Regions from separate parts of the Kocuria sp. SM24M-10 genome, predicted to be linked through region 1. Evidence: predicted binding sites of a transcription regulator. Region 1 holds the regulator's gene; each other region holds the start of a gene.
What was found. The regulator LexA, encoded in region 1, represses DNA repair genes until DNA is damaged. The targets are predictions, from matches to a motif close to TCGAACANNTGTTCGA.

Region 1 (4,030 bases):
AGGACCGGGTCACGGGGGCGGTCACCGGCCAGCTCTCCGCGGCCATGGTACGCGCGGCGGCGGCCTCCGCGCGCAAGCACACCGCCGCGAACCCCGACTCCCTCACCGCCGGTGCCGCCAACCTGGAGGCCGCGCTGCTGGGCGCGCCCGCCGAACTGCTGCACCGGGGCCTCGACGACGCCCAGGCGGCGGCCGTGGCCCAGATCCGGGACGCCGCACGCACGGTCATGAGCGAGTCGAAGGGCGGCTCCGGGGGTGAGAAGGACGGGGACGCCGGACGGCAGATGGCCCGCTCACGGGTCAGCGACGTGCTGGAGCTGGCCGAGCGCATCCTCGCCGCCGCCGACTCCCGCGAGGTGCTCTGGATCTCGCGGCAGGGCGGCTGGGAGCCCGGCCGCGGCTACGTCCCCGCCGAGGACACCGACCCGGCCACCCTGCACGTGGCGCCGCTGTCGGTGGCCGGGACCCTGCGGGAGGGCCTCTTCGACGGCCGCACCGTGGTGCTGACCTCGGCCACCCTCTCCGTCGGCTCCTCCTTCGACGCCGCCGCCGGGGCCCTCGGGCTCCGCGGCGAGGGCGCCCCGCGCTGGGAGGGCGTGGACGTGGGCAGCCCCTTCGACTACCCGCGGCAGGGGATCCTCTACCTCGCCAAGCACCTGGAGAAGCCGGGCCGGCGCCTGACCGAGGCCCAGCTGGAGGAGATGCTCGCCCTGCTCGAGGCCTCGCGCGGCGGGGCACTGGGCCTGTTCTCCTCCCGCCGGGCGGCGGAGGAGGCCGCGGAGGCCCTGCGCGGGCGCACCGACCTGCCGATCCTCTGCCAGGGGGAGTCCTCGCTGGCCGGGCTCGTCCAGGAGTTCACGGACGACCCCGCCACGAGCCTGTTCGGGACGATGAGCCTGTGGCAGGGCGTCGACGTGCCGGGGGCCTCGTGCCGGCTGGTGATGATCGACCGGATCCCCTTCCCGCGTCCGGACGACCCGCTGTCCACGGCCCGCAGCCGGGCCGCCGAGCGGGCGGGGAGCAACGGGTTCATGTCCGTCTCCGCGACGCACGCGGCCGTGCGGCTGGCCCAGGGCGCCGGCCGGCTCATCCGGGCCGGTGGGGACCGAGGTGTCGTGGCGATCCTGGACTCCCGCATCGCCACGGCCCGCTACGGGGGGTTCCTGCGCGGGTCGCTGCCGCCGCTGTGGACCACCACGGACCGCTCGGTGGTGCTCGGGGCCCTGGCGCGCCTGGCGACGGCCTGACCCGGTCAGGACGCGGCACGGGGCCCGGCCGAGCGGCCGCGCCCCGTGCCGCTGCGGGCGCCGGACAGCGGGTTGTCGGACAGCGCGTGCCGGACAGCGGCTCTCAGAGGCTGCGCAGCACCGAGACGACCTTGCCCATCACCGTGGCGTGGTCCCCGAGGATGGGCTCGTAGCGGGTGTTCTGCGGCAGCAGCCAGGTGTGCCCGTCGCGCTGGCGGAAGGTCTTCACCGTGGCCTCGTCGTCGAGCAGGGCGGCCACGATGTCCCCGTTGTCGGCGGCGCTCTGCCGGCGGACCACGACCCAGTCGCCGTCGCAGATGGCGGCGTCGATCATGGAGTCGCCCTTGACCCGCAGCATGAACAGCTCGCCGTGGCCCACCAGCTGGCGGGGCAGCGCCAGCACGTCCTCCACGTCCTGCTCGGCGGTGATGGGCCCGCCGGCGGCGATGTGGCCCACCAGGGGCACCATCGTCACGTCCGCGGAGGTGGACAGCTCCGCCATGCCGCCCGGTGCACCGGCACGGGGGCCGCGGGGCGCGTCCGCCGGCTCGTGCGGGGCCTCCGGGGTCGCCGGGGCGGCCGCGTCGCGCAGCTGCAGGGGCGTGAGGACCTCCATCGCCCGGGGGCGCTTCGGATCCCGGCGCAGGTAGCCCAGCTTCTCGAGCTGGGAGAGCTGGTGGGTGACGCTGGAGAGGGAGGCCAGGCCCACGAGGTCGCCGATCTCGCGCATCGAGGGCGGATATCCGTGCTCGGCGATGGAGCGCTGGATGGCCTCGAGGATGGTGCGCTGGCGCACGCTGAGACCCCGGCCGCGGGCGCGGCCGCCGGTGCGCCCGGCCCGGGCGCGGGACTCCTCGGGGGTGGGGGGCTGAGCCATGGGAGCGTCGTCCTTTCGCGTCCGGCTGGTGGTGCCTCCGGTGCGCGCCGGCCCCGTTCCGATGTCGGACCCGGGTGCTTCGATGGGTCTCAGCCAGCAGGGAGCCGGGGGAAGTCGGAACGCGTGCCGGCCCGAGGCCCGAACGTGCTCCCAGCCTAGGCGACACGCCGTGTGTCTTCAAACATATGTACGACCCGGTGTCGACAGCCTTCGCAGACGCGTGCTAGACATGGGTCATCGGTATTCGAAAGTATGTTCGATCGCATGCAGGCCCGGACGGGCCGCCGGTCGGACCGGTGTTCGAGATCGCCCGCCCCGTGCGGGAACGTCAAGGAGTTCATGTCATGAGTGCCAGTGCCACCCTCAGCGCCGTCGTCGCGCGCCGCCCCCGGCCCCTCGGCGGCCCGGCCCGCGCGGCCCGCCGGGCCCGCCCGTCGGCAGGGACCTCCCGCGCTCCGCTGGTCCTGACCCGGCGGGGTCGCCTGGTGCTGCTGGGCCTGCCCGTGCTGGCCGGCTCCGCGGCACTGGTCGTGCTCGCCGTGATCTTCCTCGTCCCGTCCACGGCCACGGCCACCAGCGAGCCCGTCACGGGGGCCGGGACGGAGCAGGCCACGGTGCACCCCGGGCAGAGCCTGTGGGACCTGGCCGTGCAGGCCGACCCGGAGCGGGACCCACGGGACGTCATGGACGAGATCGTGGAGCTCAACGACCTCGACAGCTCTCTCCTCCACGCGGGCCAGCTCCTGGAGGTCCCCGCCGCCTGACGGGCCGTCCGTCCCGGCCGGCCGAACGCCGGACCTGCCGCCGGGCACTCCGTCCCGGCGCCGTGCTCCGCGTCGGTAGGGTCGGGGCATGAGCCCTGGAGCCCGCCGTCCGCGTCCCGACCACGGCAGCCCGCCGTCCATCGTGTCCGCCCGTGGTGCCCCGCGGCCTCCCCGGAGCCGGAGGGACACCGTCTGGCCGCTGCTGGGCGCCGCGATCTGCAGCGAGGTGGCCGCCTCGCTGGCCCTGAAGGCCGCCCTGGAACACCTGGGCTGGTACCTGCTCGTCGTCTCCGGCTACAGCGCCGCGTTCGTGTTCCTCGCGGCGGTGCTGCGCCGCGGGCTGCCCGTCGGCGTGGCCTACGGGATCTGGGCGGCCACGGGCGTGACGCTCACCGCCCTCCTGGCGGCCCTGGTCTTCGGGGAGGCCCTGAGCCCGCTGGTGCTCGCCGGCATCGCCCTGGTGGTCGCCGGGGTGCTCTGCGTGGAGGTCGGCGCCCACCGGGCAGCCGGGGACGGCGGCGCCTGATGGCCTGGCTGTACCTGACCGGGGCGATCCTCACCGAGGTCGCCGCCACCCTGTCCCTGCGGGTCGCGGCGCAGGGCCGCCGGCGCTGGTACGCCGCCGTGCTGGCCGGCTACCTGCTCGCGTTCACGCTGCTCGCCCTCGCCCTCCGCCAGGGTCTGGGGCTGGGCGTGGCCTACGGCATCTGGGCCGCGGCGGGCGTGGCGCTCACCGCGGTCGCGGGCCGGCTGCTCTTCGGCGAGCCGCTGAGCCGGCTCATGGTGCTGGGCATCGCGCTCATCATGGGCGGCGTGCTGCTGATCGAGCTCGGCGCCGCCCACTGACCCCTCCACCCCGCTCGAGCCCTCCGCGGGCGGGCGCCGCGGGCAGGTCTAAACTGTTCGGGTGACGCAGAACCTGGACCGACTCAACGCCCTCCCGCTGCGCGACGACCTGCGCGGCAAGGCCCCCTACGGCGCCCCGCAGCTGGACGTCGCCGTGGCGCTCAACACCAACGAGAACACCCACCCGGTCCCGGCGGACGTGCACGCCGCGATCGTGGAGGAGGTCACCGCGGCGGCCCGGACCCTCAACCGGTACCCGGACCGGGAGTTCACGGCCCTGCGCGAGGAGCTCGCCG
Region 2 (4,030 bases), on a different contig from region 1:
TGACCGGGCGCTCGTTGAGCCGCTGCCCGCTGCCCAGGGCGGCCCAGAGCCGGCCGGGGAACATGCGGGCGAGCGTGGCCGTGGCCTGGGCGGTGACCACGGGGTGGTAGCGCCGGCCCGGGGCGTGCACGAACCCGAACGGCAGGGCCGTGGTGGCCAGCGCCGCGCCCAGCCAGGACAGGGCGAAGCCGGAGTGGCCCTGACGCGGGGACCACGGCTCCAGGTGGTCGGAGCACATGGCGGCGCCGAAGCCGGCCTGCTCGGCGTGCCGGACGTCGCGCAGCAGCTGCTCGGGCGGGATCTGCTCGTGGGAGGCGTGGAAGCCGATGGTCGCCATGGGGCCCTCCGGTCGGGGTCGGGTCGGGATGGGTGGCGTCGGCCGGCCCGGTCGGCCGGGCCGGGTCGGGAGGCCCGGGTCAGGAGGTCCGGACCAGGAGCTCCTCGGCGGGGGTGCAGACGTTGCGCAGCTGCCCGATGCCCTCGATCTCGGTGACGACCTCCTGGCCGTCGCGCAGCCAGATCCGGCGGGGCTTCTTGGCCAGGCCCACCCCGGCGGGGGTGCCGCAGGCCACGAGGTCCCCGGGCTCGAGGGTCAGGAACCGGCTGAGGTACTCGACCAGCGCCACGGCGGAGAAGATCATCCGGTCGGTGCGGGAGTCCTGGTGGAGCACGCCGTCGACGCTGCAGCGCACGGCCAGCCCCGCCTCGGGGTCGACCTCGTCCGGGGTCACGACCACGGGGCCCACCGGGGTGGTGCGGTCGAAGTTCTTGCCCTGGAACCACTCGGAGGTCCGGCCCTGCCAGTCCCGCACGGAGATGTCGTTCATGATCGTGTACCCGGCGACGGCGGCGCGGGCCTGCTCCGGCGTGGCGTGGCGCAGGGGCGAGCCGATCACCGCGGTCAGCTCGGCCTCCCAGTCGATCTTCTCGGACTCCTCCGGCATGGCGATGGGGTCGGTGGGGCCGATGAGCGCGGTGGCGTACTTCGCGAAGATCGTGGGGTGCTCCGGGATCTCCTGGCCCACCTCCTCCGCGTGGTCGTAGTAGTTGAGCCCCGCGCACAGGATCTTGCCGGGGCGCAGCACGGGCGTCGCCAGCTCCTCCGGGGCGGGCGCGGGACCCGGCTCCCCGGCCGGCCGCAGGTCGCCCCCGGCGAGGAGGGCCCCGACGTCGGGGACGGGCAGGTAGACGGTCTCCCCCGCCTCCTGGCGGAAGGCCTGGGTGGTGCCGTTCCGTCGCACGGTGCCGAGTCTCACGGGTGCCGCCTTTCTGTGCCGCGGATGCTGCGCCTCCGGGCTCCCCCGCGCGCGGCGGGCGGGCCCTGCCCTCCGATCCTATGCGCCCGGGGCGCGGTGGCCGGCGCCCCTAGGCGCAGCGCACCACCTGGGCCCCCGAGGCGCTGGTGGCCGCCAGCAGCCGCCAGCGACCGGTGTCGAGGGTGTGGACGAGCTCGAGGGTCAGCAGCTCCGAGCGGACGGTGAGCTGGACCTGGACCCGCCACATCTGCTGGTCCACCGCCCCGATCCCGCGGTCCTTGGGCAGCCGGGCGTCCTCGGCCCACCACGCCCGGCGCTCGTACCAGCGCACGGGGTCCTGCGCCACCCGGTAGCCCCGTCCGCGCCAGCGCACGGTCACCGGCACGCCGCCGGCGTCGCAGTCCACCTCGACGCCCTCCGTCAGAAAGCCCACGACGGCCCCTCCCCTCCTCGGTCCCGGCGCCCGCCGCGCGGCGCGCCCTGTCCCCTGGAAGCTAGAACACCTGTACGACAGGCTAACCCTCGGCATGGTCCTGGCGGAACACGTGTTCCCCATCGGCGGCCGCGTCCGCACGGGCCGGCCGCCGCCCTGCCCCGCGCCCGGGGAGCGCCGGGGCAGCACCGAGGGAGCACCGGGGGAGCCACCGGGGAAGCATGGACAAGACCAGCGAAATGGATACGCTGAAAGCACGGAGGGCTTGCCCCGCGAGACCCCCCGGGTCGTCCCCTGTCCCCTCGCCCGACCCACGCCGGATCACCCGGCGCCGACATCACGGAGGCCTCCATGACCGGAACCATCACGCTGATCGCCCACACGGCGGAGAACACCAGGACTCCTGCCGTGTCCCTGCGTCCGGCCACCCCGGAGGACGCCGAGAGCCTCGCCCAGCTCTACTACTCCTCCTACGAGCAGGGCGGGGTCTCCAGCCTCGAGGAGGCGCGCACGGTGATCCGGGGCGTCTTCGACGGCGAGTACGGGCCCTTCCTGCCCGAGGCCTCGCCGGTGGTGGTGGACGACGACGGGACCGTCGTGGCCGCGGCCCTGGTCCTGGCCCGGCGCGTCGGCGACGACCTGCCCGACACCCCCTACATCTTCGAGCTGTTCACGGCGGCCTCCCGCCGCCGGCAGGGCCTGGCCGAGCAGCTGGTGCGCTGCGCCATGAGCACCCTCTACGACAACGGCTACGACCAGGTGAGCCTGCGCATCGCGGAGGACAACGCGGCGGCGCTCGCGCTGTACCTGACGCTCGACTTCAACCGCTGGGTCCCCGAGACGGACTACGTCTGAGCCGCGGCGGAGCCGGGCTCACAGGGTGAGGTCCTCCCGGACCGGGGGGTCGGCCGCGACGTCCACGAAACGGGCCCAGTGCAGGCGCACGGCCACGAGCCGGGTGCTGTCCTTGCCCGTGGCGCCCGGGTGACGGGACTCCAGCAGCTCGCCGGCGTCCTGCGCCGCGGGGCCCTCGAGCACCGCGGCGCGCCCCTCGACCTGGAACTCCTGGCCGTCCCCCGAGACCACCACGAGGGAGACCCGGGGGTCGGCCCGCAGGTTCGCGTACTTGCGGCTGCGCTCGTTCGTGCCGAAGACCAGCCGCCCGTCCTCGTGGGCCGTGAGGTTGATCCACGCGGACTCGGGGCAGCCGGTGCCGCTGTTGGTCGCCACGACCCCGCCGCCGTGGGTCCGCACGAAGTCGCGGATCCGGCGGAGGGCCTCCCCGGCGCTCAGAACAGGCTCCGCTGCGGGAGGACGAGCTCCGGGGAGTTGTTGCGCACGTTGCCGACGGCCGGGTCCACCGGGTCCAGCACCCACCGGGCGGCCGTCCGGTGCGCCTCGGCCCGGACCAGGTCCACCAGCTGCGGGGCGTCGTCCTCCCCCGGGCGCAGCCAGTCGTCGACGTGCTCGGGGGCCAGCGGGATCGGCATCCGGTCGTGCAGCTCGTGCAGCTCGCCCAGCACGGGGTGCTCGGCGGAGGGCTCCGGGGAGTCGGTGGTGAGGATCGAGCAGGACAGCAGCCACGTGCTGCCCCCGCCGTCCCGGCCGGGCTGCAGGGCCGCCGAGTGCAGCTCCGCGCCCTCGGGCACCCGCCACCACTCGTAGACCCCGGCGAACCAGATGGTCTCCTCCGGGTCGGCCGGGTGGACGTAGTAGGGCTGCTTGCGCCCGCCCTTGCCGGGGCCCGGCTCGCGCTTCCACTCGTAGTAGCCGTTGGCGGGGACCGCGCACCGGCGGGCGCGGACCGCCTTGCGGAAGGACGGCTTCTCCAGGACGGTCTCCGACCGGGCGTTGAACATCTTCGACCCGACCGCGGGGTCCTTGGCCCAGCCCGGGACCAGTCCCCAGCGGGCCACGTGCAGCTCGCGCACCAGCTCCCCGCCGTCGTCCCGGCCGTCCCCGCCCGCCAGGCGCTCCAGGACGATCGGCACGTCGGTGGTCGGGGCGGTGTTCCAGTTGGCCCGCAGCCGCTCGGAGTCGGCCTCGCCGAGGCTCTCGTCCGGGACGGCCCCGGTCTCGGCCACGAGGTCGCCCACGGCCCGGGCGATGACGTAGCGTCCGCACATCTGCTGCCTCCTCGGTCTGCCCGGCCCGCGGCCGGGGCTCAGTCGGTGAGCGGCCCGTACCCCAGGTACTCGGAGTACATGCCGTACACCTTGCGGATCCCGCGCTCGACGTCGGCCACGGTGGTGCCCGGGCGCAGGTCGTCCACGGCCCCCGCGGTCGCGGGGTCCCACTCCAGGTCCAGGGCGGCGTAGACGTCGGTGAGCACCGAGCGGAT
Region 3 (4,030 bases), on a different contig from region 1:
AGAGGCGGCCCGGTCGAATTGGAAGCAGGCTTATCGTTGCGCGGGGTTGGAACTGCAGCACCATGCGCTGGTGCTGCGACGAATTACCACCGCCTACGTGGTCTCGGTGGCCAAGACCCACTTCCAGGCCGGTTGGACCATCGCCGATGTGCTCCACGCCCTGGACTGGGCACCTAACGGTCAGCGCTACACCCACGACGCTCTCACCGGCATCGAGCACCCCGGGGCCTGGTTCGCCGCCCGCCTGCGGGCCTGGACGCACCAGGACGGCACCCCGCACCGCTCCCCCGACCAGCGCGCCGCGGCTGAGGCCGAACAGCGCCGGGCCGAAGCGGTGGCCGCCGCCGCCCGTTATGCGGCCCGGCAGGAAGCTGCTGCAGCCGCCCCCGAGGGTGCCGGGGCGGGGGGCGTGGCCGTTAGGCCGGCTGACGAGCTGTCGGCGGCGCGGCGTCCGCTCAAGGAGCGATTCGCAGCCGCCTACGCGGCCGGGGTGGCCGAGGCTGCTCGGCGGGCCGGCGCCCCCGGTACGCAGTGATGCGAGGTGTCCTTGCCTGCTGCGGCTCGCGGTGAGCTCGGGTTCAGCTGCGGGCGGGACGGGTCCCTGGCATGTCCGGGCGCTGGAACAGGCGGAGGTACTGCCGGTCACGGCCGGGGCGCCTGCGGGGGAAAGTCCGGGGGTGTGGAGAGGTCGGTGTAGCCGACCTCGTACTCGGTGACCTCGAGGATGCGCGAGCCGGAGGTCGCGGCGGCCCGCTCCCGGATCGCCTCCACGGTGGACCGGCTGGCGACCAAGGCCTGCTCATCGACCCAGTAGGTGATCGACAGGCTCCGGCCGGTGGCACGATCTACCAGACTCACCGCACCTCGGTATCCGGGCAGCCCGTGGAGTTGAGGCAAGACCTCCGTGCGCAGGGCGTGCAGGCCGGCGTCGTAGTCCTGCGGATACCCACCCTCATAGGCACTCACCCGTGCGTACATGCCACGCTCCCCTCCCCCGTGCTGCGGCCAGGCTATGCACCCGCGCCAACCACACACCACACGTCCCCTGGGGTCGCTCTCGCGGCGATGGCCTGTCTGGCGGACGGGTAACGACACTGAAGTCACCCGACGGGGCCGCGGTAGTGGACTGCCGAGCAGGACACCGCTGCGTCCGGGGTGACCAAAATCTACCGGTGGTGGTCTCCGGGTGCGGGGAGTGTGGGTGGAGGCGGTCCCGGGCCCCCGGCCCGGGACCGCCTCCATCATCGACCGCCAGGCGCACGCGCTGGTCGCCTCCACCGGCAGGACCCCGTTGTCTCTTGCCCGGCGGGGTGCGCCTGGAGATCTGAGGTCGAACCTGGGACTCGCCCCCCGGCGGGTCCCGCTCATCGCCTCCCCCACTGTGGGCGATGCCGCTGATCAGGGGCAACATCATGCGAAATGTTGCACCGATCACACCGAACGGACCATCACCGGGCCCGGGGGTGCCGTTCTTGGGGTGTCCGGGCCGACGACCAGACTCCAGAGCACGAGTACTGATCAGTGCGTATTTATGTACGTGTTGATTGTGATTGGGTCACCTGGTATCGAATATATGTTTTATTCTGGCGGGTATGAGACCCCCCGTGCCGTTAGCCATTGATGATCCCGTGCTGGTGAACGCGGTCCTGGTCCGGGTCCCGGCCGGGTTCCCCTCCCCCGCCCAGGACAGCTTCGACGACGGGCGGATCGACCTCAACGAGGTGTTGATCCGCGATGTGACCTCCACCTACCTGTTCCGCGTCACCGGGGACTCGATGGAAGGCATCGGGATCTATCACGGGGACGAGGTGCTCGTGGACCGTTCCCTGACGCCGAAGCATGGCAGTGTGGTGATCGCGGTCCTGGACGGGGATTTGACCATCAAGACCCTGCACGTGTACCCGGGCCGGGTGGTGCGGCATCCGGAGAACCCGGCCTACCCGGATGTGGAGGTCCCGTCTTTGTCGGAGCTGGTGGTCTGGGGTGTGGTGGTCTACGGCATCCGCCACGTCCACTGACGAGGGTGGTGGTGTGTGGTGATCGCCCTGGTGGACGTGAACAACTTCTACGCCTCCTGCGAGGTGCTCTTCGAGCCCTCCCTGGCGGGCAAGCCGCTGGTGGTGCTCTCCAACAACGACGGGTGCGTGGTCGCCCGCTCCCCCGAGGCCAAGGCGCTGGGGATCACGATGGGTGACCCCTGGTTCTAGCTGCGCGCCGACGCGGCCCGGTGGGGGCTGATCAAACGGTCGTCCAACTACCAGCTCTACGCGGATCTGTCGGAGCGGGTGATGCTGCTGCTGGCCCGCCACGCAATGGGCCAGGAGGTGTACTCCATCGACGAGTGCTTCCTGCTCCCACCCGAGGGCACCCCAGCCGAGCAGGTCCGATGGGCCCGCCGGCTGCAAGCCACCGTGGCCCGCAATATCGGGCTGCCCGTGAGCATCGGGATCGCCAACTCCAAGACGCGGGCCAAGATCGCCACCGAGACCGCGAAGAAATTGCCCGCCACCGGTGGGATTGTCCACTGGGACCAGGCCCCGGACGGGTACTGGGACCGGCTCATGGCGGCCCTGCCCGTGACCGAGGTCTGGGGCATCGCCGGGCGGCTGTCCAAGCGGTTGGAGGCAATGGGGATCCAGACCATTGCCGACCTGCGCGATGCCGATCCGGTGGCCATCCGGGACAAGTTCTCCGTGGTGCAGATGCGCACCGTGCTCGAGCTCAACGGCTTCCCCGCCATCCCGGTGGAGGACGAGGTCGCGACCAAACAGCAGATCCTGGTCTCTCGGTCGTTCCCGGACCCGATCTGGGATCCGGAGATCGTCGGGGCTGCGGTGGCTGAGTTCGCCCAACGCACCTCCCGCCGACTCCGAAAGGAAGGCGAAGTCACCGGGCGCCTCACCGCCTTCGCCACCACTTCACCGTACCGCCCCGGACCCACCCACAATGTCTCCACCCAGGTGCGTCTGGCTGTGCCCACCAACGAGCCCACTCCCCTGGTGGCCGCGGCCCGGGCAGCCCTGGTGCCCAAGCTGATGCATGGCATGTCCTACATGCGCGCCGGCATTTTGTGCATGGACCTGGCCCCCGAGGGGTCGGTGCCCGTCCTGCCCGGGGTGCTGGATCAGCCCGCCCCCATCGGGGAGCTCATCGACGCGGTGAACCGCCGCTTCGGTGCCGGCGCCCTCGCCCTGGGTCGCCTCGGCGCCCACTCCCCTGCCCCTTGGGCGAACCGCCAAGCAGATCTTTCCCCGCGCTACACCACAGATTGGGCAGAGCTACGTACCGTCAGCTAATCGGTCGCTCACCACCTCCGGCACTGCGTCAAGGCGCGGCATCCACCACGTGCTCTTTGGCGCTGGAGACTTCCTGAAGGGTCCTGGGCGCGCTCCTGACATGTAGCTTGTGCCATATCGGTACCACACTGGTACCACACAGATTTGGTACCAGTGTGGTACCGATTATGGATGACGGCTCCTTTGCTCTATCAGGACGGGTGATCTCCCGCCGCCTATCTCCGGGGACTGTCACTTCGCGCGCTCCACCCGATTGGGGACGATGGTTCGTGCGTTTAGTCCGGCCCTACGGCGATATTTGGGTATGTAGGAGCCGCACCAACGGTAACCAGTGCGGCACCAGGATTGTACTGGTGTAGTACCAAAACCACACCAGTGTGGTGCATAAAACAAGGTGCGAAAAGTTCCCTGTGGCCCTAGCCCTTCTCGGATGCGGACCTGACGAGCCCTTTGATCAAGCTTTCGCTGGGAAGTGTCAATTGCAGCATCTGGGCATGAAGGTGCCGTGCCGACTCCTGCCGACACGGCACCAAGTTGGTACTTATGTGGTACCAGTACCACACCGATGTGGTGTTGGGGAGACTATTTGAGCGGCACGTTCTGGCCGTAGCGCTCCTCAAGCACGGGCCATACGAGCTCTTCGATCAACTTCTGCTGGGAAGTGTCCTCAGCTTCGGCGGCGTAATTGAGCAAGGCATGCTGGGTGTTGTTGAACCGGAAGTTGTATCCCTTCA

Region 2: ABL57_RS05170 (DUF6504 family protein) is a predicted target of LexA. The motif match lies at 1,752-1,767, and genes of this name have one in related genera.
Region 3: ABL57_RS04295 (LexA family protein) is a predicted target of LexA. The motif match lies at 1,566-1,581, and genes of this name have one in related genera.

What each region holds. Positions count from the first base shown of each region.
Region 1 covers NZ_LDNX01000119.1:22,930-26,959, reverse strand. Annotated here, with positions in the region: gene ABL57_RS13570 (ATP-dependent DNA helicase) at 1-1,247, shown strand, start outside; gene lexA (transcriptional repressor LexA) at 1,351-2,124, opposite strand; gene ABL57_RS13560 (LysM peptidoglycan-binding domain-containing protein) at 2,469-2,888, shown strand; gene ABL57_RS13555 (multidrug efflux SMR transporter) at 2,977-3,414, shown strand; gene ABL57_RS13550 (multidrug efflux SMR transporter) at 3,414-3,734, shown strand; gene ABL57_RS13545 (histidinol-phosphate transaminase) at 3,796-4,030, shown strand, end outside.
Region 2 covers NZ_LDNX01000044.1:1,462-5,491, reverse strand. Annotated here, with positions in the region: gene ABL57_RS05180 (TIGR03885 family FMN-dependent LLM class oxidoreductase) at 1-337, opposite strand, end outside; gene ABL57_RS05175 (fumarylacetoacetate hydrolase family protein) at 417-1,256, opposite strand; gene ABL57_RS05170 (DUF6504 family protein) at 1,366-1,689, opposite strand; gene ABL57_RS05165 (GNAT family N-acetyltransferase) at 2,041-2,544, shown strand; gene ABL57_RS05160 (pyridoxamine 5'-phosphate oxidase family protein) at 2,563-2,955, opposite strand; gene ABL57_RS05155 (SOS response-associated peptidase) at 2,979-3,815, opposite strand; gene ABL57_RS05150 (lipoate--protein ligase family protein) at 3,854-4,030, opposite strand, start outside.
Region 3 covers NZ_LDNX01000039.1:8,511-12,540, reverse strand. Annotated here, with positions in the region: gene ABL57_RS04305 (hypothetical protein) at 1-535, shown strand, start outside; gene ABL57_RS04300 (hypothetical protein) at 643-966, opposite strand; gene ABL57_RS04295 (LexA family protein) at 1,605-2,018, shown strand; partial or broken gene ABL57_RS22875 (DNA polymerase V subunit UmuC) at 2,034-2,474, shown strand; gene ABL57_RS22870 (DUF4113 domain-containing protein) at 2,562-3,296, shown strand; gene ABL57_RS21645 (hypothetical protein) at 3,879-4,030, opposite strand, start outside.